DNA from 3 places in the Allobosea sp. OAE506 genome. Region 2 is predicted to be linked to each of the others. Evidence: riboswitches for the same ligand, from Rfam matches in the RefSeq annotation. Region 2 holds a riboswitch; each other region holds the start of a gene.

Region 1 (7,707 bases), 970 kb from region 2:
CGGCACATGGGCGCCCTCGCCGGCGACCGCGAGGATCGGCGCGCCGTCATGGTCCTGCGTGGCGCGGGTGAGCCCGCGAGCCTTGCTCCAGTGGACGATGCGGTGGGGCGTGCCGCGGAAGGGAATCGTCTGGCCGGGCTCGAAGGGAATGAGCTGGGGACGCTTGGCGAGGCGGGCCGCGATCCAGCCGCCGTGGTTCTCGGCGAAGAGCCGGCCTGCCGCGAAATCGGCCCGTTCCGGCAAGGTCAGCGTGATCTCGCCGCTGGCCTGCGAGACGCGCAGCGTCATCCGCCGCGCGCTCGCCCGCCGCTTGATCTGCACGGGGTAGAGTGCCCCAGCATGGGAGACCTCGATCCGCTCCGGATCGGGCTTGCGCTTGAACAGGGAGAGCCGCATCGCCCGCGATTGTGCGGGATTCGCAGCCGTTCCGGAAGGGGGCGGCGAGCGGCCCCCTTCCGTGCGGCGGGCCGGCTTCGGACCCGTGGATCCTACTCCGCCGGCAGATAGAGGCTGGCGCCGCGGTCGCGGAACTCCTGCGCCTTGCCGGCCATGCCCGCCGCCCGGTCGAGCGCTGCGCGCTGCGCGTCGTCCATCGCCAGCACCTCTGCCCTGAGATCCTGCGTGATCTTCATCGAGCAGAATTTCGGCCCGCACATCGAGCAGAAATGCGCGACCTTGTGGGCGTCTTTCGGCAGGGTCTCGTCGTGATAGGCGCGCGCCGTATCGGGATCGAGCCCCAGATTGAACTGGTCCTCCCAGCGGAAGTCGAAACGGGCGCGGGAGAGTGCATCGTCGCGGAGGCGCGCCGCCGGATGGCCCTTGGCGAGGTCGGCGGCGTGCGCGGCGATCTTGTAGGTGATGACGCCGGTCTTGACGTCATCTCGGTCGGGCAGGCCGAGATGCTCCTTGGGCGTGACGTAGCAGAGCATGGCGCAGCCATACCAGCCGATCATCGCCGCCCCGATGCCGGAGGTGATGTGGTCATAGCCCGGCGCAATGTCGGTCGTCAGCGGCCCCAGCGTGTAGAAGGGGGCCTCGCCGCATTCGCGCAGCTGTTTGTCCATATTCTCCCTGATCTTGTGCATCGGCACATGGCCGGGGCCCTCGATCATCACCTGGCAGCCTTTTTTCCACGCGATGGTGGTGAGCTCCCCCAAGGTCTCCAGCTCGGCGAACTGGGCGCGGTCATTGGCGTCGGCGATCGAGCCCGGCCGCAGCCCGTCGCCGAGCGAGAAGGAGACGTCATAGGCGCGCATGATCTCGCAGATCTCGTCGAAGCGCTCGTAGAGGAAGCTCTCCTTGTGATGCGCCAGGCACCAGCGCGCCATGATCGAGCCGCCGCGCGAGACGATGCCCGTGACGCGGTTGGCTGTCAGCGGCACGTAAGCCAGGCGCACGCCGGCATGGATGGTGAAGTAATCGACGCCCTGCTCGGCCTGCTCGATCAGCGTGTCCTTGAAGACCTCCCAGTCCAGCTTGACCGGGTCGCCGCCGACCTTCTCCAGCGCCTGGTAGATCGGCACCGTACCGATCGGGACCGGCGAGTTTCTAAGTATCCAGGAGCGGATGGCGTGGATGTTGCGGCCGGTGGAGAGGTCCATCACCGTGTCGGCGCCCCAGCGGATCGCCCAGACCAGCTTCTCGACTTCTTCGGCCGCGCCCGAGGTCACCGCCGAATTGCCGATATTGGCGTTGATCTTGACCAGGAAGTTGCGGCCGATCGCCATCGGCTCCAACTCGGGGTGGTTGATGTTGGCGGGGATGATGGCGCGGCCGCGCGCGATCTCGCTGCGGACGAACTCGGGTGTGACGAACTCCGGCACACTCGCGCCAAAACTCTCGCCATCGGCGTGGCGCTCGCGGGCGCCCTCCAGCATCGCGGCGCGGCCGAGATTCTCGCGATGCGCGACATAGATCATCTCGGGGGTGACGATGCCCGCCTTCGCGAACTCGTATTGCGTCGCCATCCGGCCGGGCTGCGCCCTCAGGACTGGGCGCTGCGCTGGGCAGGACGGCACGCTCTGCGAAGGCGCGGCATGGCCATTGTCGGCGGGTGTCCCGGCGCGCCCCGCAATCGTCTCGAAGCCGCGCCCGTCGAGCCAGGCGCGCCTCACCTGCGGCAGGCCGGCATTGAGGTCGATCGCCACATTGGTCTCGGTATAGGGGCCGGAGGGGTCATAGAGGCGCACCGGCGGTTCGGCATCGGTGCTCAGCGACACTTCGCGGAAGGGCACGCGGATCGCAGCATCCTGCGGGGCCGGCACATAGATCTTGCGCGAGCCCGTGATCGGCCCGGTGGTGACGCCGGTCGGCGCGCCGAAGGTTCTGGTCTGTTGGGAAGGCATTTTTGGATCTCCGCCTTTGAGGTCAGGAGATCCGGCGTCGAAAGCGGTTCAAGCGCTGTGATGCGGTCGCAATGCGGGCTTGCGCCGCGTTCCAGTCCCTCCGCCGGTATGACCCGGATCAGGTTCGATGGGTTCGGCTGGGAAAGCCGTCTCAGCCCTTGCGGGCACCCCTCGGAACGGGATCGAGGTTAGGCGGATGGGCGGTGATGCGCAACCGCCTCAGGCGGTGATGTCGACGGACTGGCCCTGTCCTGCGGGAAGAACAGCCTGCATCTGCTCGGCGCTCTGCTGGAGCAGGGCGACGACGCTCTGATCAGCCTGAGCCTGCTGGCTCAGCATGATGGTCTGAAGCGCCTGCTGCATCGCGGTCGCCTGCGTCGCGGCAAAGGTCGCCGCGATGGCCATGGAGTCGCTCATGGGGGGATCCTCCCTTGCTTCGGTGATAGGCGCGCGGAGTTGAGCCTTCGTGAACGCGACGGCGCGAATGCGCGGCTGTCCCAAAACAGGAAGGCCGCCTCTCGGCGGCCTTCCGTATCAAGCGTGGGGGCTCTGGGGCTCAGTTGCCCTGCCCCGCCAGCAGCGGCGTGATCCGCCGCAGCGTGACGCGACGGTTCTCGCGCGACGCATCCTGCGTGTTCACCTTGAGGTACTGCTCGCCATAGCCCTGCGTCGTCAGGTTCTCCGGTGGCACGCCGAAATCCTTGGTCAGGATCTCGGCGACCGACTGCGCCCGGCGATCCGACAACGAGAGATTGTCGATGTCCGCGCCGACGGCGTCAGTGTGCCCCTCGACGAGGAAGACCTCGTTGGGGGCGCGCTGCAGCGCGCGGCGGATCGAGTCGGCGATGACCGAGAGCCGCTGCGCCTGGCCCGCCGCCACATCCCAGGAGCCGGTCTCGAAGGTGATGCTGTCGATGTCGACGCTGCGCATCTGGGCCCGCAGATCCGGCGAGTAGCGGACCTCGTCGAGCGTGTAGCGACGCGGGATCGGCCCGAGCGGCGGCGCGACGATGGTCTCGTAGATCAGGTTCTCATCGGCCCGCTCGGCATCGACGATGTAACGCTCGCGCGGGATGCGCAGCGCCGGGCGTTCCAGGACCACGATCTCGTCCGAGAAGCGGTCGCGCGGACGGTCGCGGCGGGTGTTGTCGATGATGACGACCTCCCTGCCCTCGCGGTCGAGCCGCGTGCGCCGGATCAGGCGGCCCTCCTCGTCGGTGATGGTGACGATCCGCGTGCCGTCGGGCCGCTCGAAGATCGTGCGGTTCTCGTCGCCGCGCCGTTCGGTCCGGGTCTCCAGCCCGAGTTCGCGGAAGCGCTGCGTCTCGTCGCGGCGGATGATCGTGCGGTCGTCGTCGCGGATGATGGTCCGGCCGGGCTCGCGGATGATGGTGACGTCGCCTTCGCGACGCTCCTCGCGGCGACCGCGCACATCCTCCAGCCGGTCGGCGCCCTGCGTCGCCATGATGCCGCCGACGACGCCGGCGCCCAGCCCGATTGCGGCCGCGCCGCCGAGCCCGATGCCGCCGCGGCGACCCTGCCGCGGATCGGCCGGCTGCCCCGGCACGCCTGGCGTAGCCGGCGGGGTGGCCTGCGTCTGCCCGTCACGCAAAGGCGGCGTGGCCGGCGGCGGAGCGGTCGGGGCCGCCTGGGGAGCAGGAGCCGGTGCCGCTGCAGGCGGCGCAACCGCCGGCGGGGTGGCCTGGGGCGCGGCGGCCGGAGGCTGTCCCGGAGCGACCGGTGCCGTCCGGGTCTGCGGTGCGGCCGGCGGCGGAGCCGTGGGCGCGATGCCGGGCGCGGGCGCCGCCGGGGCGGGTGCGGTGCGGTTCTGGGGTGCGGGCTGTGACGCCGGCGGGGTGCCGGGCGTTGCAGCCGGGGCCCGGCGCTCGGCGGGAGCCGCAGCCGGCGGCGCGGGGCGCTCAGCCGGAGTCAGGCGCTCCGCGGGAGACGGGCGCTCGGGGGCAGCGGCGGGCGGACGCGGCGGCGTCGGCCGCACGGCCGGCTCGCCATCCACCGGCGGCACGGGAACCGGGCGGGCTGCGGGCTGGCCCGGCTGCGGCGCGGTGATCGAGGGAGCCGGGCGCGGCATCGGCGGGTCACGGCGCGGCTCGGGCGCGGCACGCGGCGGCGCGGCCTCTGCCGGAGCCGGGGCACGGGGCGCGGCCGGCGGGGCGGCGGTGGGGGCCTGCGGGGCGCTCGGCCGCTGGATGGCCGGGGGCGCGCCGGGCGCGCGCGGCCCGGCAGGGCCTTCCGCCCCGGGAGCGGCGGGGCCGCCCGGCGCCCGCGGCACGCCCGGCGCACGCTCGCGGCGCGGCTGGGCCGGCTGGTCGTCGGCCAGCGGTGGCGCCTGGGCGAGTTCGGGGAAGCGGTCGGGAGCTGCGGCGGCGACCATTCCCCCCGCCTGCGACAGGGCGATGGCGGGGAGGATGGTGCCGACCAGAAGCCAGTTTTTGGTGCGCGTCATGAAATCCGTTTCCGTTTTCGTCTGCGAGCGAGAACGCGCCGGATGCGCTGAACCCGTCCTGAACCAAAAACGGCGGAAATCTGGCCCGGTTCCTTAGGAATCGGGGCGGCGCCTCCTCAGATGCCGGCCTGCTCCTTCACGAAAGCCGCGATCTCGGCATGGCTGGCGAACCAGACATCCGGCATCTCCTTGATGTGGGAGATCAGCTTCTCGAGGATCCAGATGCGCGAGCGATAGGTGATGACATGCGGGTGCATGGTCAGAAGGAAGAGCCCGCCCTCCTCATAGGCGCGATCGAATTCGCGGCGGAAGATGTCGAACACGGCCTCGGGCGCCGTATAGGGCCGCAGCGCCTGGAAGCGGTTCATGTTGAAATAGACCGCGTCGTCGCGGATCCACTCGACCGGCAGTTCGACCATGCCGGTCGGCTCGCCCTTCTCGACGATCTCGTAGGGGTCGTCATCGGCGAAGAGCGAGGAATCGTAGAGCAGGCCGAGCTCGCGCTCGATCGAGAGCGTCACCTCCGAGAAGTCCCAGGAGGGGGTGCGCATGCCGACCGGGCGGACGCCGGTGATCTTTTCCAGCGTGTCGGCGGAGCGCAGGTGCAGCTCGCGCTCGGCGTCCGGCGGCACGGCGGTGTTGACCTCGTGGATCCAGCCATGGAGGCCGATCTCGTGGCCCTCGGCGATGACCCGGCGCTGCTCGTCGGGATAGAGCAAGGCGGTCACGGCCGGGACGAAGAAGGTCGCCTGAATGTCCTCCTTCTTCATCAGATCGAGGATGCGGGGCATGCCGACGCGGTTGCCGTACTGGCCCCATGACAGCCGCCCGACCGACTTGCCGCCGTCGCGCAGTTCGTTGGTCTCATGGTCGACGTCGAAGGACAGCGCGACCGCGCAGCGTGCGCCGTTCTTCCAGGTTGCCGGCTTCAGGTTGCGCCCGGCGCGCACGCGATCGACCTTGGCGCGCCAGGTTTCTTCGGACCACTGCCAGGGGAGGAGTTCGGGTTCGGACATGGTGGTCTCCTTTGTCGAGGCACGTCATGCTCGGGCTCGACCCGAGCATCTCTGGCCGGAGATTCTCGGGTCTGCGCTTCGCTTCGCCCGAGAATGACGGAAGAGGTTTACGCCACCGGCAGCACGGGAACCGCCGCCAGCAGGCGCTTCGTGTAATCGTCGCGCGGGTTGTCGTAGACCTCGCCGGCCGGGCCGCTCTCGACGATCTTGCCGCGATGCATGATCGCGACGCGGTCGCAAAGATGGCGGACGACCGAGAGGTCGTGGGAGATGAAGAGCAGCGTCAGGCCGAGTTCCTGCCGCAGCCGCAGCAGCAGATTGATGATCTGCGCCTGGATCGAGACGTCGAGCGAGGCCACCGGCTCGTCGCAGACCACGACATCGGGCTGCATGGCGAGCGCGCGGGCGATGGCGACGCGCTGGCGCTGGCCGCCGGAGAACTGATGCGGGTACCGCGCGGCAAAGGCAGGGTCGAGCCCGACGGCGGCGAGCCATTGCGCCACATAGGTGCCAGCCTCGGCCCGGGAGATCAGGCCATGGGCAAGCGGACCCTCGGCAATGCTGTCGCCGATGCGCATGCGCGGGTTCAGCGAGGCGAAGGGGTCCTGGAAGATCGTCTGGATGCGCGTGGTGATCTTGTGCGGGCGATCGCCCGCGCTCATCACCGGCTCGCCATCGAGCAGGATGTGGCCGCTGTCGGGCGCATAGATGCCCGCGACCATGCGGCCGAGCGTCGACTTGCCGCTGCCGGATTCGCCGACGAGTCCCAGCGCCTCGCCGCGCGCGATCGAGAGCGTGACATGGTCCACCGCCTGCACCGCCGGCAGCGGACGGGCGAAGCCGGCCTTCTGGGCGAGCAGCCGCAGCACGCCGGATTTGCGCTGGAAGCGCTTCGCGACCGCCTCGGCGACGACATAGGGCAGGTCGGCGGCGCGGCGACCGGTCTCGGCCTGGCGCGGCAGCCGTGGCGGGGGCGCGGCATCGGTGCCCGCCCCGCGCGCCAGCAGCGTGCCGGGCTTGGCGCGCGAGGGCAGCGAGTCGAGCAGGCCCTGCGTGTAGGGGTGCTGGGGCCGGGTCAGAACCTGGAGCACGGGGCCCGCCTCGACGATCTTGCCGTAGCGCATGACGCAGACATGGTCGGCAATCGAAGCGACGGTGGCGAGGTCGTGGCTGATCCAGATCAGGGCGGTGCCGAGTTCCGCGACCAGCTCCTTCATCTCGGCCAGGATTTCAGCCTGGATCGACACGTCGAGCGCGGTCGTCGGCTCGTCGCAGATGATCAGCCGCGGGCGATGCAGCAGCGCGATCGCGATGGCGACGCGCTGGCGCATGCCGCCGGAGAACTGGTGCGGGTAGAAATCGATCTTGGCTTCGGGATCGGGAATGCGGACCTGGGCAAGCGCGGCGATGCCGCGCCGGCGGCGTTCGGCGCCTGAGACGGATTCATGCGCCTCCAGCGCCAGCCCGATCTGGTCACCGATGGTCAGCATCGGGTTCAGCGTCATCATCGGGTCCTGGAAGACCATCGAGATCGCCTTGCCGCGGATGGCGCGCAGCTCGTCCGGCGGCAGGCCGACGAGCTCGCGCCCCTCCAGCCTCACCGAGCCGCGCTCGATGCGCCCCTGCGGATCGAGCAGGCCAATGATCGAGAAGCCGGTGATGCTCTTGCCCGAGCCGGATTCGCCGACGAGGCCCATGACCTCGCCGCGCTTCAGGCTGAAGGTGACGCCGTCGACCGCCTTCACCACCCCGGCGCGGGCGTGGAAATAGGTGGCGAGGTCGGTGACCTCGAGCAGGGGAGGCTGCAGGGCGCCGCTCATCGCTTCAGCCTCGGATTGACCTGGTCGCGGATGCGGTCGCCGACGAGGTTGATGGCGACGAT
Region 2 (7,707 bases):
CCTTCATGGACTACGCCGTGCCGCGCGCCGCCGACCTGCCCGCCTTCGACCTGGAGATGGTCGAGGTGCCGACGCGCGCCAACCCGCTCGGCGTCAAGGGCGCCGGCCAGGCCGGCTGCATCGGCGCGCCGCAGACGGTGATCAACGCCATCCTCGACGCGCTGCGCCCGCTCGGCGTGACGCATCTCGACATGCCCGCCACGCCGGCGAGGGTCTGGCGCGCCATCCGGGATGCCCGGGCGGCGAAGCCTTAGGCCATCACCAGCCCGCCATCGACATGGAGCGTCTGGCCGGTGACGAAGCCGCTCGCCTCCGAGGCGAGGAACAGCACCGGCCCGGTCACGTCCTCGGGCGTCGCGATCCGCCCCAGCGGCGTCTGCGCGATCAGCAAGTCCTTCACCGCCTCGGGCGTCCGCGCGCTCGCATCGGTCGGCCAGACCAGCCCCGGCGCGACGCAGTTGACCCGAATGCCGAGCGGACCTAGTTCGGTCGCGAGATTGCGGCTGAAGCCCATCAGCGCCGCCTTGGCGGTGGTGTAGTCGTGATAGGCGAGGCTCGGCCGCGCCACGAGGTCGGTCGCCATGTTGACGATGGCGCCGCGCCCGCGCCGGCGCATCAGCGGCAGGGCCGCCTGGCAGACATTGTAGGTCGCCCTCAGCGCGCCATCGACCTGCGTCTGATAGGCCGACCAGGGCGTCTCCCAGAAGCGCGCGCGATGGTCGGGGTCGAAGACGTAGGGCGCAAACGCGTTGTTGACGACGGCATCGAGCCGGCCCGCCTCCTCCGCGATCCGCGCCAGCATCCCCGCGACCGCCTCCGGATCGGTGACGTCGGCGGCGATCGCCACCGCCTGCCCGCCCGCCGCCCGGCAGGCCTCGACCACGGCCTCGGCGGCAGCATCGCTGCTGCGATAGTTGACGAAGACGAGCCCGCCCTCGGCGGCGAAGGCCCTGGCGATGGCCGCGCCAATGCCCCGGCTTGCCCCGGTGACCAGGATCACCTTGTCGCGGAATGTCATGGCGTGCGCCTCACGGAATCAGATCCGTCTTCACCACCGCGCCCATGTCGATCGGCTTTCCGATCAGCCCGAGCCGGTGGAAGGTGTCGGCGCCCTTCTGCAGCAGCTCCGGATCGAAATGGCCGAGGCCCTTCGCCTGCGTCGTCGGCGACACCGTCGAGATGTTGCGCAGCTTGATGATCTCGAGATTGAGCGCCTCGTCGCGGCCGTTGATCGCACGCGTCACCGCGAGCTTCGCTGCCTCCTCGGGGCTCGCGATCATCCAGGCGGCGCTGTCGCGATAGGCGGCGAGGAAGCGCTTCAGCAGCGGCTTCTTCGCCTCATAGGTCGCCTGCATCACCACGAAGATGTCGCTCGGCAGGTTGAGATGGTCCCTCACTTCGATGACGTCGACCTCCGGCAGCCCCTTCATCTTCGCGACCAGAAGCCCGGTGTCGGTCGCGGCCGTGGCGTCGACCTGCCCCTGGATCAGCGGCGCAAAGTTGAGCAGGCCGGTAACCTCGACCGTGACGTCCTTCTCGGTCAGCCCGACCTGGTGCAGCAGCACCTGCAGGTTCTGGCGCGTGCCGCTGGAGAGCGAATAGACGCCGATGCGCTTGCCCTTCAGGTCGGCCGCCGTACGGATACCCTTGGTCATGGGCGCGACCACGTTGAAGACGTTCTGCGGATAGATGTTGTAGATGGCGACCAGTTTCTCGCCCTTGTCGAGCGCGAGATAGAGCGCCGCCGGATCGGTGAAGGCGATGTCGGCCTGGCCGGTCAGCATGTTCTGGATCGCCGAGCCGCCGCCGGTTCCGGGCACATAGCCGAGATCGATCCCCTTCGCGCGGAAGAAGCCCTTGTCCGGCTCGGCCAGCAGATTGGTGATCTCGCTGATCGGCTGGCTCCAGCCCGCGACCGTGACCTTGTCGAGCGGCTGGGCGTGGGGGGCCGACATCGCAAACAGGCTTGCCGCGACGCCGGCCACCACCCGCGCCGTCATCCTGGGCGCCCGCAGGGCGTCCCGGGATCCATCGGAGGGCACCGACATCACCCTCTGATGGATCCCGGCCCTCCGCTTCGCTCCGGCCAGGATGACGAGCCCCTTCCGGAGGACATGCGAGAGGGCGAACCGACCCTTGGCAATCATGACTTACCCTTTCAAATGGTGGCGCAGCAGCAGCCGCTCGATGAGGAGCGCCGCCTGGTAGAAGGCCATGCCGAGCAGCGTGATCACGATGAAGAGCGCGAACATCAGGCTCGAATCCATCACGCTCTGCGCGGCGATGATCGAGGCGCCGAGCCCGGCCCGGCCGCCGATGAACTCGCCGACGACGGCGCCGACCAGCGCCAGCACGACCGCGACCCGGAACCCCGCGAGGATCACCGGAAGCGCACCCGGCAGCTTCAGCCGCAGCAGCGTCTGCAGGCGGCTGGCGCCCAGCATCCGGAACAGCTCGCGCCGTCCGGAATCGACCTGCGACAGGCCGGTCAGCGTGTTTTCCATCAGCGGGAAAAAGCAGATCAGCGCCGTGATCACGATGGTCGGCGTCAGGCCGAAGCCGAACCAGACGATGAAGAGCGGGCCGAGTGCGAGCTTCGGCACGACCTGGCTGGCGACGATGTAAGGATGGAGCAGCCGGCGCAGCACGGGGGCCTCCGCCAGCAGGATTCCTGTCGCCAGCCCGACCGCGCAGCCCAGCGCCAGCCCGAGCGTCATTTCGGTCGCGGTCACCGCGAGATGCGGCAGCAGGCGCCCGCTGGCGATCTCGCTCCACAGCGTGGCGAAGACGGAAGACGGCGCCGGCACGATCAGGGCCGGAACCCGGCCGAGACGGCACCACGCCTCCCAGCCGGCGAGCAGGGCAACGAGCAGAAGCGCCGAGGCCAGCCGTTCCCTCATGGCGCGGCATCCATCGCCTTGCGCAGCTCGCGGCAGAGCGCGTTGAAGGCCTGGCCATAGCGCAGCTCGCGCGAGCGCGGCCGCGGCAGGTCGATGTCGAGGTCGTGGTGCAGCCGCCCGCCGGCCATGATCGCGACCCGGTCGGCGAGATAGACCGCCTCGCCGATGTCATGGGTGACGAAGAGTACCGTGGTCGCCTGCAGCGCACACAGCGCCAGCAGATCGTCCTGGAGCTCCTCGCGCGTCAGCGCGTCGAGCGCCGCAAAGGGCTCGTCCAGCAGCAGCAGGGCCGGCTGCGTGATCAGCGCCCGCGCCACCGCGACCCGGCTCTGCTGCCCGCCCGAGAGCTGGGCGGGATGCCGCGCCGCGAACGCCGACAGGCCCACTCGGTCGAGCAAAGCGCGCGCTGTCTCGCGATCCGCCTCGCCCACGCTGCGCTTCAGCGAGAGCGGCAGCAGGACGTTGTCGAGCACGCTGAGCCAGTCGAGCAGCGTCGGCTGCTGAAAGACGAAGCCGATCCGCGGCCCCGGCCCGTCGAGCGCCACGCCGTCGATCCGCACCAGGCCCCGCCGCGGCGCCAGCAACCCAGCCGCCAGCTTGAGCAGGGTCGTCTTGCCGCTGCCGCTGCGCCCGACCAGGCAATGGAACGCCCCGCGCGGGATCGCCCAGTCGACGCCGTCGACGATGGCCTCGTCGCCATAGCCGAAATCGGCCGCCGCGAGGGCGACGAAGGCGTCCGGGTTCGCTTCAGTCGACATAGTCGGCGAAGCCGTCGGCGGCGCGTTCGGCCGATTGCTCGATCTCGGTCAGCCTGACGAGGTCGAGCAGGTTGAAGCGCCCGTCATTGTGCCAGCCGGCCTCGGGGGCCGCCATCGCCCCGAAGCCGCAGATGCGGGTGACGCCCGCCTCGCCGAGGAGCGTCGCGATGCGGAACAGTTCGCGCGGCGAGGCCGCGACCGCCGCAGTCTGCAGATAGGCGCGGGCGGGCGCGACCAGCGGCGGCACCGCATCGAGGCTATCGACGGCGACGATCTTGAGCGTGCGGTTGAGCGCGCTCGGCGCGAGTGGCTGGGCGGCGTCGCTGAAGACCACGCTCCAGCCATCGCCGGCCTCGCCCAGCACCACGGTCCCGTCCTCGTCGAAGCCGCGCATCTCCTCGCGGCTGCGCCAGTCGGCAACGCCGGCCGCCTCCGCCACCGAGAGCGCGCGGCGCGGATGGCGCGGGCTAAGCGCGCCGAGTTCCTGCGAGACGCGCTCGGCGAATTCGCGCGGCGAGACCGCCGCGCCCCGCGCGACGAACAGCATCTGCGGCGAGTAGCAGCCCTGCTGCTCCCAGCGCGCCACGTCCTGCGCGACGAGCCGCGCCAGCGGCCCGGCCCGGCGCGTGTCGAGCGCCTCGGCACCAATCAGCCCGAAGCCGATCCTGTGCCCATGCGGGAGGAAGCGCGCCGTCACCGGCACCCGTTCGCGGATCGCCGCCAGCGCGTCATTGCCGCCATAGGCGATGACCGTGTCAGCCTCGCACAGCCAGGCACGCTCCGCCTCCTCGTCGCCGCCCTTCCACCAGACCACCGCCAGGCATTGGCCGAGCTTCGGATCGATCTCGGCGAGGATCTGCGCAAACCAGCCGGCCAGCAGCGGCTCGGCACTCGCGACCTTGCCGACCGTGCCGGCCTTGACCAGCAGCCCCGAGATCAGGCTCCAGAGCGACAGCCCCGGCACGTTCCCCGCCCAGATATGGAGCAGGAGCTGCGGGCCCTGGGCGCGCGTGAACCCGCCCTTCATCGCCGGCTGGAAGCCGTCGAGCATGGCCGGGTTGGCGAAATCCTCGGCAAGGAAGCGCTGCAGTTGCGGCGCGCGGAAGCTGCGGAGATAACCGGAGAGGCCGAGGCGAACGCTCTCGCGGTCATAGCCGGTGACGATTGGCAGCACGGCTTCCGCCCGCCGCCGCCAGGGATCGGCCCGGTCGAGCAGCCTGGCGATGGCGGCGTCCAGCGTCGCGACGATCTGCGAGACCGGCAGCGTCCGGAGATAGGTCCGCGCCTGCTCGCGGACATGGCCGGCGAGCGTTGTGGCCTGCGCCGTGGTCAGCTCCGGAACCCGCACCTGCACGTGCTCGCCCCAGGCGCTGAAATCCAGCGTCCGCCAGGCGACCTCGCCGGCCGGCAATCCCGGCAGATGCCCCGCGGTCTCGATCACCGCCTCAGCCCCGCGCCGCCCGCAGGAATTCCTCGACCGCCACCGAACAGCCCTTGGAATCGGCGCCGTCGACGCGGCCGAGCAACCGGAAGCCGCCCTCGACCATCACGCCGGCATCCTCGGTCAGGATCGCGGAGGCACAGTTGAAATGGGCGAGGTCGTGATGGACCAGCACGCCGGTCGCCCCCTCCGGCAGGTCGCGTCCGCTGACCGGATCGACCACGCGGCTGCGGATCCAGTGCGGGCCGGACTTCACCGGCGGGCAGACCGCGTTGCCGTCGTCGTAGAACTGCGTGCTGAGCTCGGTCATGCCGTACATGTTGATGCAGGCGGTGCGCGGCACGCCGAGCGCCGCCGACAGCGCGTCATAGAAAGCGTCCGGCGTCATCTCGCGCGACTGGCCCTTGAAGCCGCCCGTGTCGAGGATGCGGCTACCGGCAGGCAGCGCGAAACGCCGCCCCTGCGCCGCCAGCGCATCGAGCAGATGCACGAAGCTGAAGCTCGCGCCGAGCAGCGCATAGGGCTCGCCCGAGGCCTCCGCCCGCTCCAGCGCCGCGATCAGCCTGGCGAGATCGAGCCCGCTTGCGCCGATGAACCCTTCGCTGTCGGGCGTTCCGCAGTCCCGCTTCGCCAGGGCGAGGTAATGCGCCAGCGAGGAGTTCGGCATCACCACCTCGTCGGGGAAGAGGATACCCATAGCGATCCGCTCGCGACCCTGCATGAAGCGACGGCGGAAATTCACCAGCATGGAGCGGCTCCAGACCGCCATCGTCGGGTGGTGGCTCTTGCCCCGCACACCGCCCTGCGTCGTGCCGCTGGTCATGAAGATGCGCTCGGCCGCTTCCGGCGGGGTGCAGCTCAGCGTCAGGGTCTTGAAGGCGCTGATCGGCACGGCCGGGATGTCGCGCCAGCTGCGGACGGTGAGCGTCGTGCGCCCGCGCTGGATCGCGAAGCGCCGATAGGGCGCGTTATGGGCGAACTGATAAGCGAAGACGGCCAGCGCCATGCGCTCGAACGCCGCTTCCGACGCGTCGTCCTGCTCGATGAAGGCCAGCAGGGCCTCGATGATCTCGCTCTGCGTCACGTCCGCTCGCGCCTTTCCGCAAGGCCCGTCACCCGGCGACATGCCGGGCCCTGGAGCCTGACGATCCGAAATGACGGCGTGAGCCTGGAAAAGGGGCGCAGGAATGCCGCCCGATGTCCCGCATCCCTACGCCGGCATGACCCGGATCAGGTTCGGAGGGTCACCGCGCTGTCGGACAAAAGCCCGACCGGCGGAATCTCAGCCTCCTAGCGAGGCACCCCTTGGAACAGCGGCCACCATGATGGCGCGCCCGCCCGGCTGTCAAGGAAGCGGCACGGGCACATCAGCCGGTCCGGAGGCCGAAACAATCGCCCATCGGCGGGCGTTACCTCGGCATAACGACATGAGGAGACGGATGATGGACACGGCACGCGAAACCCCCGCGCTCGAGATCCCCGACGAGGGCGAGCGCCTGGCCGAAGCCGGCAGCGCTGCGGCCACCCACCAGGTCAGCCTGCGCACCAACGTCCATGACGAAGGCAGCGGCGCCAACGAGACGATCGATGGCCTCGACGAAACCGACGAGGCGGTCCGCCATGCGGCGGAAGACATCCCGACCGGCCAGCGCCCGGAAGGGCCGGCCGACTCTATCCCTGTCTTCGACCGCGCCGGGCTGCCCCCGAAGGTCTGACGGAGCTGGGCCGGGAGCGAATTAGGCTCCCGGCTTACCCCGTCATTCGGCTGCGGGGGTGACCAGGGGCTGATGTTCCGGCCGCCACGCCAAGAGCGCAGCGCGCCCCGCCTCGGTCAGCGCATAGACGCCACGGCCCGTTTTCTCGAACCAGCCATAGACGTTCCGGTGCAGGATCTTCTGCGCGTCCGGGCAGCTCGGCTTGAGATCGCGCGGCCGTTGCCGCCCCTCCATCATCGCCGCCGCGCAGGCCAGCGCCTGCTGGCGATAAGCCGTCATCACCGGTCGGCGCGTGCCCCCACCGATGACGGGATCTCCCTCACGGCGCCGGTGTTCTTCGACCAGGCGGGAGCGCCGCTTCGGATCCTTGCGCGGTGTTGGCGCAACAGGGGATACGAGCACGTCGACATGGCCGGATGCAGCAACCCCAAGCAGCCCGAGACCGAGACGGCGACAGAGATTGCGGTAGCGCGGATCGCTCTCGCGCCCCTTGCCCCGGGCCGACAGCCGCGCTGCCAGCCAGACCTCGTCACCGATGCTCAGGCGATCGACGCCCTGCAGGATCAGTTCGAGGTTGAAGGTCAGCTTCAGCTCGCCGATCACCACGACGGTCGGGTCACCCGCCCGCACCCCGACCAGATCGCAAGGCCCGACCTCGCCCTTGACGGTGTAGCCCAGCCCCTCGAGGAAACTCTTGACCGGCAGGTAGAGCGACGTTTCCACGAAGGCTCCTCAAACAACCGTCATGCAGCCCAGCCGCAGCGGTGGCAGCGCGCTGCCCACCAAGGCAGCGACTCGCCTGAGATATCCTGGAAAATCCTTCGGCGGCCAGGAAGTGGCGGACAGGGAGTCCGTGTAACTGATTCGCGCTGGCGTTCACAGACGTTCGTTTT
Region 3 (7,707 bases), 2.6 Mb from region 2:
CGCTGCCTGGAACGCGGGCATGAAGGATCTGCTCGGCGTCACCGTTCCCCATGACCGGCTTGGCTGCCTGCAGGACGTCCATTGGCCGAGCGGCGGCTGGGGCTATTTCCCGACCTATACTTTGGGCGCCATGACCGCCGCGCAGATCTTCGCGGCGGCCTGCCAGGCGCAGCCAGACATCCTGCCCGGCATCGGCCGCGGCGATTTTGCGCCGCTGCTGGCCTGGCTGCGCACCAACATCCACAGCCAGGGCTGCCTGCTGGAGACAGACGATCTGCTGACGCAGGCGACGGGCCGCCCGCTCGATGCCTCGGTGTTCAAGGCGCATCTGAAGCGGCGCTACGGCGGCTGAGTTATCGCAACCATTGGTTGCATTGACCCGAACTCAATACCTATTCTGCTACGGCTCGATCAGAGGGGCGCCGGTGATGACGATGCGAAGGATGCTTGGGGCCACCGTGCTGATCGGGCTCTGCGTCGCGCTCGCGCCAGCCCCCTCGACACAGGCGGCGGAGCCACCGGCGATCCGGCCGAGTGCCGGCCCGCTCGAAGTGGGTGAGGGTTTCGCCTTCGCCAGCAAGCCGAAGAAGACGCGGCAGTCGCTGAGCGGCATCGCCTGTCCGTCCCTGCCCGCGGGCGCCCCGCGTCTGTGCCTCGCGGTCTTCGACGAAGGCGGCGAGGCGCGCTACCTGACGCTGGATGGCGGCGCCCTGCGTACCCAGGGCGAGCGGATCGTGCTGCGGCCGGGCAAGGTGGAGCTCGACGCGGAAGCGGCGGCGACCGACGGGCGCTTCTATTACGTCGCGGGATCGCACAGCGCCAAACGCAGCGACTGCGAGACCAATCCGGAGAGCCGTCGTCTCATGCGCTTCGGGCTCGACCCGAAGACGGGGCGCGCCGATCTCGACTCGTCCGGGCGGCCCAAGGAGATGGCCGACACCAACGCGCTCTGGACCTTGATGGGGTCCCTTCCCGGCCTCAAGGAGCATGTCGGCGACGGCATGTGCCTCGGCACGATTCCGCCCGGCCGCAACGGCGTGAACATCGAGGGGCTGGCGGTGAAGGGCGAGCGACTCTTCGTGGGCTACCGAGGGCCTGTCACCAGGGACGGCGCCAAGGTCCTTTCGGTCGACAAGAAGGCCCTGTTCGAGGGCGGCCCCGCCGATCCGAAGCTGTTCACGCTTCCGCTCGGGCCGGGACGCTCGGTGCGCGATCTCGTGGCCGTCAGCGACGGGATCCTGATCCTGACCGGTCCCGACGACGACAAGGCGAACGAGGGCCGCGGCTTTGCGGTGCTGCACTGGACGGGCGCGGACGAGACCATCCGGCCGCTGGCGAGCCTCGATCTCGGCGGCGTCACGCTGCGCGGCTGCGACGAGGAGATCAAGCCGGAGGCGATCGCCGTGCTCTCGGACGAACCGGGGCGCCCCTATGAGGCGCTGATCCTGTCGGACGGGCTGTGCGACGGCGGGGCACTGCGCTTCGGCATTCCCCGCTGATCGGCCATGCCGAAACGGGCTTGCACCGGGCGGGCTAAGCATGGTCTCGAAGGCCACGCCCATCCTGCGAAAGCCTGACGCCCATGACCGACACCGCCGCCCGCCCCCTGCCCCGCATCACCATCACCTATTGCTCGATGTGCCAGTGGATGCTGCGCGCCGCCTGGCTCGGCCAGGAGCTGCTCTCGACCTTCGGGCAGGATCTCGGCGAGGTCGCGCTGATCCCGCGCACCGGCGGCATCTTCCAAATCCATTACGAGGGCGAGCTGATCTGGGACCGCAAGAGCGAGGGCGGCTTCCCCGATTCCAAGGTGCTGAAGCAGCGCGTGCGCGACCGGCTCGATCCCGAGCGCAGCCTCGGCCATGTCGATGGCCACGCGGCGGTGGAGAGCGTTTGAGCCCGCGCGTCATGTTCGGGCTTGACCCGACCATCCCGAAAACGCGTGGAACCACAGCGTCATCCCGGCCGCAGCGAAGCGGAGCCCCGCGGATGACGGGTGTGGTTCCGAGCCTGACGACCAGCCGTTACGTGGCCGAGCGCGTCGCCGCGATCCAGGCCTTCAGCCGCGCTTCTGGAGCGGCGTTCAGCGTGATGTCGGTGACCGCCGAGACGATGTCGGCGCCCGCTTCGAACACGCCCGGCGCGCGCTCCAGCGAGACACCGCCGATGCCGACGAGCGGGATGTCGCCAATGCGGCGCTTCCAGTCGGTGACGCGGTCCAGCCCCTGCGGCGCCCATTTCATCGCCTTCAGGATGGTCGGATAGACCGGGCCGAGCGCGACATAGTCCGGCTGCGTGCCAAGCGCGCGCTCCAGTTCGGCCTCGTCATGGCTGCTGATGCCGAGCCGCATCCCGGCCCTGCGGATCGCGGCGAGATCGGCACCGTCGAGATCCTCCTGGCCGAGATGGACGAAGTCGCAGCCCTCCTCGATGGCCATCCGCCAGTAGTCGTTCACGACCAGCACGCAATCGGCCTGCGCACACAGCGTCTTCGCGCGAGCGATCTCGCGGCCGGTCTCGGCCTCGCCCCGGTCTTTGACGCGCAGCTGCACCAGCTTCACGCCGAGCGGCAGCATGCGGGCGAGCCAGTCGGCGCTGTCGAAGATCGGGTAGAACGGGTCGAGCTTCACAGCGGATGCTTTCATGAGAGGAAGGCCTTGCCCATGACCGGGGTCGAGGGCGCGGCCATGTCGCGCGCCTCGATCGGCTGCGCGTCGAACGCAGTGCGGCCGGCCTCGATCGCCTGTGCGAAGGCCTGCGCCATCCTGACGGGGTCGCCTGCCTTGGCCACAGCCGTATTGAGCAGGATCGCGTCGTAACCAAGTTCCATCGCCTGGGCGGCGTGGGAGGGCAGCCCGATGCCGGCATCGACCACCAGTGGGATGTCGGGGAAATGCGCGCGCATGCTGCGCAGGCCGTAGATGTTGTTCAGGCCGCGGCCGGAGCCGATGGGCGCGCCCCAGGGCATCAGCACCTCGCAGCCGGCATCGAGCAGGCGGCCGCCGACGACGAGATCCTCGGTGGTGTAGGGGAAGACCTCGAAGCCATCGTTCGTGAGGATGCGCGCCGCCTCGATCAGCCCGACGACATCGGGCTGGAGCGTGTCGTCCTCGCCGATGACCTCGAGCTTGATCCAGTTCGTGCCGAAGACCTCGCGCGCCATCTGCGCCGTCGTCACCGCCTCCTTGACGCCGTGGCAGCCAGCCGTGTTGGGCAGCACGCGCACGCCGAGATCGCGGATCAGCGACCAGAACGCCTGCCCTGCCCCGCCCTCTCCCGCCTCGCGCCGCAGCGAGACGGTGACGATCTCGACGCCCGACGCCTTCACCGCATCCGCCAGGATGGCGGGGGACGGATATTGCGCGGTGCCGAGGAAGAGCCGGCTCTTCGGCTCGAAACCATAGAAGTTCGCCATGTCGGTGATCCTCTCAGCCGCCCTGCATCGGGGCGACGACCTCGATGCGGTCGCCCTCCGTCAGCGTGACGGTCTCGCGCTTGCGGGCCGGGACGAAGTCGCCGTTCACCGCGGTGGCCACGACCTTGCCGGCATAGCCGAGTTCGGCCAGCGCCTGCTCGAGCGTGGTGGCTTCGACCTCGCGCGGCTCGCCGTTAAGCAGCAACGTCATGAAGCCTCTCCGGGATGCTGGCGGGATCGAGCAGGGCCTCCGCCGCCAGCCGCGCCATGGCGGGGCTCAGGAGAAAACCGTGCCGATAGAAGCCGTTGACATGGATGACCCGGCCGCGACGCGTCAAGCGCGGCAGGTTGTCGGGAAAGGCCGGGCGCGCATCGACGCCGATCTCGACGATCTGCGCCTCGCCGAAGGCCGGATGCAGCGCATAGGCGCCGCCGAGCAGTTCCAGCATCGAACGCGCGGTGACGGCGCTGCGGTCGCCGCCCTCGATCATCGTCGCGCCGACCATGAAGATGCCGTCGGCCCGCGGCACGACATAGAGCGGGATGCGCGGATGCAGCAGCCGAACCGGGCGCGACAGGGTGACTTCGCGGGTGCGCAGCAGCAGCATCTCGCCCTTGACGCCGCGCAGATCGGGCAGCGCCTCGCGGGCGGCGAGCCCGCGACAGTCCAGCACGGCGTCAGCAGCGACGTCCTCGGGCGCGACTTCGCGGCCGTAATGGATGCGCCCGCCCAGCGCGATCACCTTCGCCGCCAGCCCCGCCAGCGCGAGGCGCGGATCGAGATGGCCCTCGCTTTCGAAGAACAGCGCCTTGCCGAAGCGCCCGGCGAGATCGGGCTCGAGCGCGGCGATAGCCTCGGCATCGATCTCGACCAGATGGGAGGTGCGGCTGGCGAAGCGGCGCAGTTCGGCACGGTCGCGGCTGGGGGCGACCACGAGCGTGCCCTTGCGGACGACGCCCTCGACATGGCGCTCCCACCAGGCGGCGGCCTCCTGGCCGAGCCGCACGACCGGCTCCTCGGCGCTCTCGCCCTCGCACCAGGGCGCCAGCATGCCGCCGGCCCACCAGGAGCAGGCCTTGGCCCCGGCCGTTTCGCCCCGCTCGAAAATCTCGACCTCGGCGCCACGGCCAAGCAGTTCGACCGCGCAGGCAAGCCCGACAACGCCGGCGCCGACGATGCCGACCCGCAACGGTGGGTTGGACCGGGACTGGATGGATGCGTTTGGCATGCCCTACCCTCGCGGCCGTGAAGGCTGCGGACGTGGCAGGACGGGTGAAGCGACGCTGCGACGACCGTTCCCTTCGCCGGCATTATCCGGATCAGGTTCGATGGGTTGGCGTCTTGCGCCTCTCAGCCTTGCGGCACCCCAACGGATCACCGTCAATCTAGTTTGCCATGGCGGCATGAGCAAGGCAGGACGGCCATGTGCTCCTGAACGAGGTCATCCCGGGCGGAGCGAAGCGCAGACCCGGAATCCATGCCTGAGCCTCGCTCGGTGGGGTTCCGGAATGGGTCCCGGATCTCCCTGCGGTCGCCCGGGATGACCGGTGCGTTTTGATTGCCTGCCTTCGCGTTCGGTGCCGTCCGGGTCAGCCCAGCGGCTTGGCGAAGCGGGCGAAGGCGTCGCTCGTGGGCGTCGTGCCGGCGCCCGGCCGCTGGGGTTTGAGGAAGCAGCCATCGACGACGTTCGCGGGCTCCTCGAAGGCGTCCTTGATCCAGGGGATGTATTCGAGGACCGGCGTCGCCTGGTGCCAATAGGCGAGATGGACATGGACCTGGCTCATCTCGCCGGCGTGGGGCGCAACCGGCAGACGGCTCGCCAAAGCGAGATCGGCGACCTGGATGTATTCGGTGATGCCGCCGAGCCGCGTCACATCGGGCTGGACGTAATGGATCGCGTCCGCCGCGATGAAGGCGCGGAAGGCGTCGAGCGAATAGAGCTGCTCGCCGAGCGCCACGGGGATCGATGTCGAGCGGGCGAGCGCCGCATGCGAGCCGACATCGTCATACCAGAGCGGCTCCTCAAACCAGAAGATGTCGAGCGGTTCGGCGCGGGCGCAGAAGCGCTTGCAGGTCGGCAGGTCCCATTTGCCGTTGCCGTCGATGGCGAGCGCGACATGGGGCCCGACGGCGTGGCGCACCGCCTCGAGCCGGCCGATGTCGATGCCGGGATCGGCATGGCCGACCTTGACCTTGATGCGGTGGAAGCCGTCGCGTTCGACCGCCTGGCGGCACCCCTCGATCAGTTGGTCCTTCGGGATCGAGAGCCAGCCGATATCGGTGTTATAGGCTTCGAGCTGCGGCTTGCTGGCGCCACCGAGCAGGTGCCAGAGCGGCACGCCGGCCTTTTTCGCCTTGAGATCCCAGAGCGCGACATCCACCGCGGCGAGCGCGAGCTGGGTGATGCCGGCGCGGCCGACCCATTGCAGCGCCGGATGGCGGGCGAGCTTGAGCCAGAGCCGGTTCGTTTCCGACGCGTCCTCGCCAACCAGCAGCGGGGCATAGCAATCGCGGATGCAGGCGGTGATCAGCCGGTCGGAGGGCAGATCGGCATGGGTGCCGGTGAAGCCATAGCCCTCCAGCCCCTCCTCCGTGACGATCTTGGTGCCGACCACGCCCCAATGGCTGATCCGATGCGTCGAATCGGCGATCGACCCGCCGGTGACGGGGATATGCAGGATGAAGGGTTCGATTCTGGCGATGCGCATGGCTGTCCTCCCAGGCCTCCGCTCGCGACCGTGCGGGCCGCGGCGGCTTGTTGGTCAGGAGACGACCACAGCCGGAGACGCGCTTCAACGCCGGAAGCGGCGCGCCCGACATGCAAGTGAAGAGGGGCGGGTCGCCGGGCGCCGGATCAGGCGAGGCCCGTCACGGCGATGCGGACCCGGGACCGGTGTGCGGAGACCATCGATAATCAGGAAGAGAATGGTGCCCAGAGCTGGAATCGAACCAGCGACACTGCGATTTTCAGTCGCATGCTCTACCAACTGAGCTATCTGGGCGCCGGGGATGCGAAAGCCGCGTCCCTGTTGGTGGGCGCGGTATAGCCAGTGCCGGCGGGGCTGTCCAGTCGCTTCGTCGGCTTTCCGGTCACGATCCGGTTGCCGCGGCCCGGCGCCCCGGCCTGCCACCGCCTCCCCGCCGCAAAAGCTGCGCGAAAGCGCGCTGCGACGGCTTGTCAAAGCGCCCGGCCATCGGGCATAGAGCATCCAACGGAGACGTGGCCGAGAGGCTGAAGGCACTCGTTTGCTAAATGAGCATACCCCACAAGGGTATCGAGGGTTCGAATCCCTCCGTCTCCGCCACTCCTAAGCCCTTGATATTGCGGACGCGGCTCGTCTCTCCCGAGGACGATTCTGTCACAGTCGCCCATCACAGCACGGGGGCGTTTCTCGTCTGCATCGATTCGACCGAGCCTGTCTGTCGAGGCGGTCTTCCGGTCCATCTGCGACGCGAGGACCGGAGGGTGCTTCGCTTCAAAACGCTGGATCGTCGAGAAGCACGTCCGCGGTGTCCCGGTAGTGTTTCTCGAGCAACTGCACCGCGCGGTCGACCGCCCGGTCCAGCACGGCTGCAAGAATAGCCTGGTGCTCGTCGCCGATCTTGCGCGTTGAGAAGACGCGCCGGATCGAGACGCGGCGATAGCGATAGAGCTGGTCGGCGAGATGATCGCAGAAGCCTATGAGCGAGGCCGAACCGCACTGGCTGATCAGAGTGCGGTGGAAGATCCGGTGCAGGCGCTCCCAGTCGGGATTGTCTTCGAACTGCTCCGTATTGAGCGAGCGCGGCGTCCGGGCGAGGCGATGATGTGCCACGACCAGCGCCTCCTCCCATTCGGGCGTCGCGGCCTCCATGGATTTGCGTAACGCCAGCGCCTCGAGCCAGCAGCGGGTCATCGTCAGCTCCTGCAGCTGCGACTTGCTGACGGGCGAGACGACGAAGCCGCGCTGCTCGCGCGACTGGACCAGCCCCTCGGAGGTCAGCCGGTTCAGGGCCTCGCGCAGCGGCGTCTGCCCGGCCTGATAGGCCTCCATCAGGAAGCGCATCTGCAGCTTCTGGCCGGGCTTGAGCCGCCCGCTGAGGAGGTCCTCGCGCAGCTTGTCATAGAGGTCGAGCGTTCGGGTCGATGGCGTCGGCGCTGTCATGCGAAGGGGATCGATCTCCTGCGAGGCGGGCCGACGGGCGCCGCCGCCCGACATGATGCCGATCTGCGATCTGTACACGCTGCCTCCCTTGCGCATAATTTATAAATTTTGCTTTACGACGCATGATTATCGAATATTGTCGGCGC

What was found. Region 2 has a riboswitch for thiamine pyrophosphate ahead of ABIE41_RS07490 (LuxE/PaaK family acyltransferase). Riboswitches for the same ligand answer to the same signal wherever they lie in the genome.
Region 1: it holds a riboswitch for thiamine pyrophosphate, as region 2 does, so the genes downstream of both, thiC (phosphomethylpyrimidine synthase ThiC) here and ABIE41_RS07490 (LuxE/PaaK family acyltransferase) in region 2, are expected to answer to the same signal.
Region 3: it holds a riboswitch for thiamine pyrophosphate, as region 2 does, so the genes downstream of both, thiO (glycine oxidase ThiO) here and ABIE41_RS07490 (LuxE/PaaK family acyltransferase) in region 2, are expected to answer to the same signal.

Annotation. Positions count from the first base shown of each region.
Region 1 covers NZ_JBEPOB010000001.1:566,047-573,753, forward strand. The annotation lists gene ABIE41_RS02765 (M48 family metallopeptidase) at 1-396, opposite strand, end outside; gene thiC (phosphomethylpyrimidine synthase ThiC) at 489-2,345, opposite strand; TPP riboswitch at 2,423-2,527, opposite strand; gene ABIE41_RS02775 (hypothetical protein) at 2,565-2,762, opposite strand; gene ABIE41_RS02780 (OmpA family protein) at 2,902-4,809, opposite strand; gene ABIE41_RS02785 (polysaccharide deacetylase family protein) at 4,926-5,825, opposite strand; gene ABIE41_RS02790 (dipeptide ABC transporter ATP-binding protein) at 5,933-7,645, opposite strand; gene ABIE41_RS02795 (ABC transporter permease) at 7,642-7,707, opposite strand, start outside.
Region 2 covers NZ_JBEPOB010000001.1:1,534,023-1,541,729, reverse strand. The annotation lists gene ABIE41_RS07520 (xanthine dehydrogenase family protein molybdopterin-binding subunit) at 1-254, shown strand, start outside; gene ABIE41_RS07515 (SDR family oxidoreductase) at 251-1,018, opposite strand; gene ABIE41_RS07510 (ABC transporter substrate-binding protein) at 1,029-2,000, opposite strand; gene ABIE41_RS07505 (ABC transporter permease) at 2,151-2,900, opposite strand; gene ABIE41_RS07500 (ABC transporter ATP-binding protein) at 2,897-3,658, opposite strand; gene ABIE41_RS07495 (acyl-CoA reductase) at 3,648-5,099, opposite strand; gene ABIE41_RS07490 (LuxE/PaaK family acyltransferase) at 5,104-6,183, opposite strand; TPP riboswitch at 6,290-6,415, opposite strand; gene ABIE41_RS07485 (hypothetical protein) at 6,539-6,814, shown strand; gene ABIE41_RS07480 (DUF2161 domain-containing phosphodiesterase) at 6,857-7,537, opposite strand.
Region 3 covers NZ_JBEPOB010000001.1:4,148,008-4,155,714, forward strand. The annotation lists gene ABIE41_RS20165 (carboxypeptidase M32) at 1-352, shown strand, start outside; gene ABIE41_RS20170 (DUF3616 domain-containing protein) at 444-1,499, shown strand; gene ABIE41_RS20175 (Rdx family protein) at 1,583-1,897, shown strand; gene ABIE41_RS20180 (thiamine phosphate synthase) at 2,025-2,645, opposite strand; gene ABIE41_RS20185 (thiazole synthase) at 2,642-3,415, opposite strand; gene thiS (sulfur carrier protein ThiS) at 3,429-3,626, opposite strand; gene thiO (glycine oxidase ThiO) at 3,610-4,605, opposite strand; TPP riboswitch at 4,696-4,795, opposite strand; gene ABIE41_RS20200 (mandelate racemase/muconate lactonizing enzyme family protein) at 5,006-6,124, opposite strand; tRNA gene ABIE41_RS20205 (tRNA-Phe) at 6,343-6,418, opposite strand; tRNA gene ABIE41_RS20210 (tRNA-Ser) at 6,631-6,721, shown strand; gene ABIE41_RS20215 (GntR family transcriptional regulator) at 6,893-7,561, opposite strand.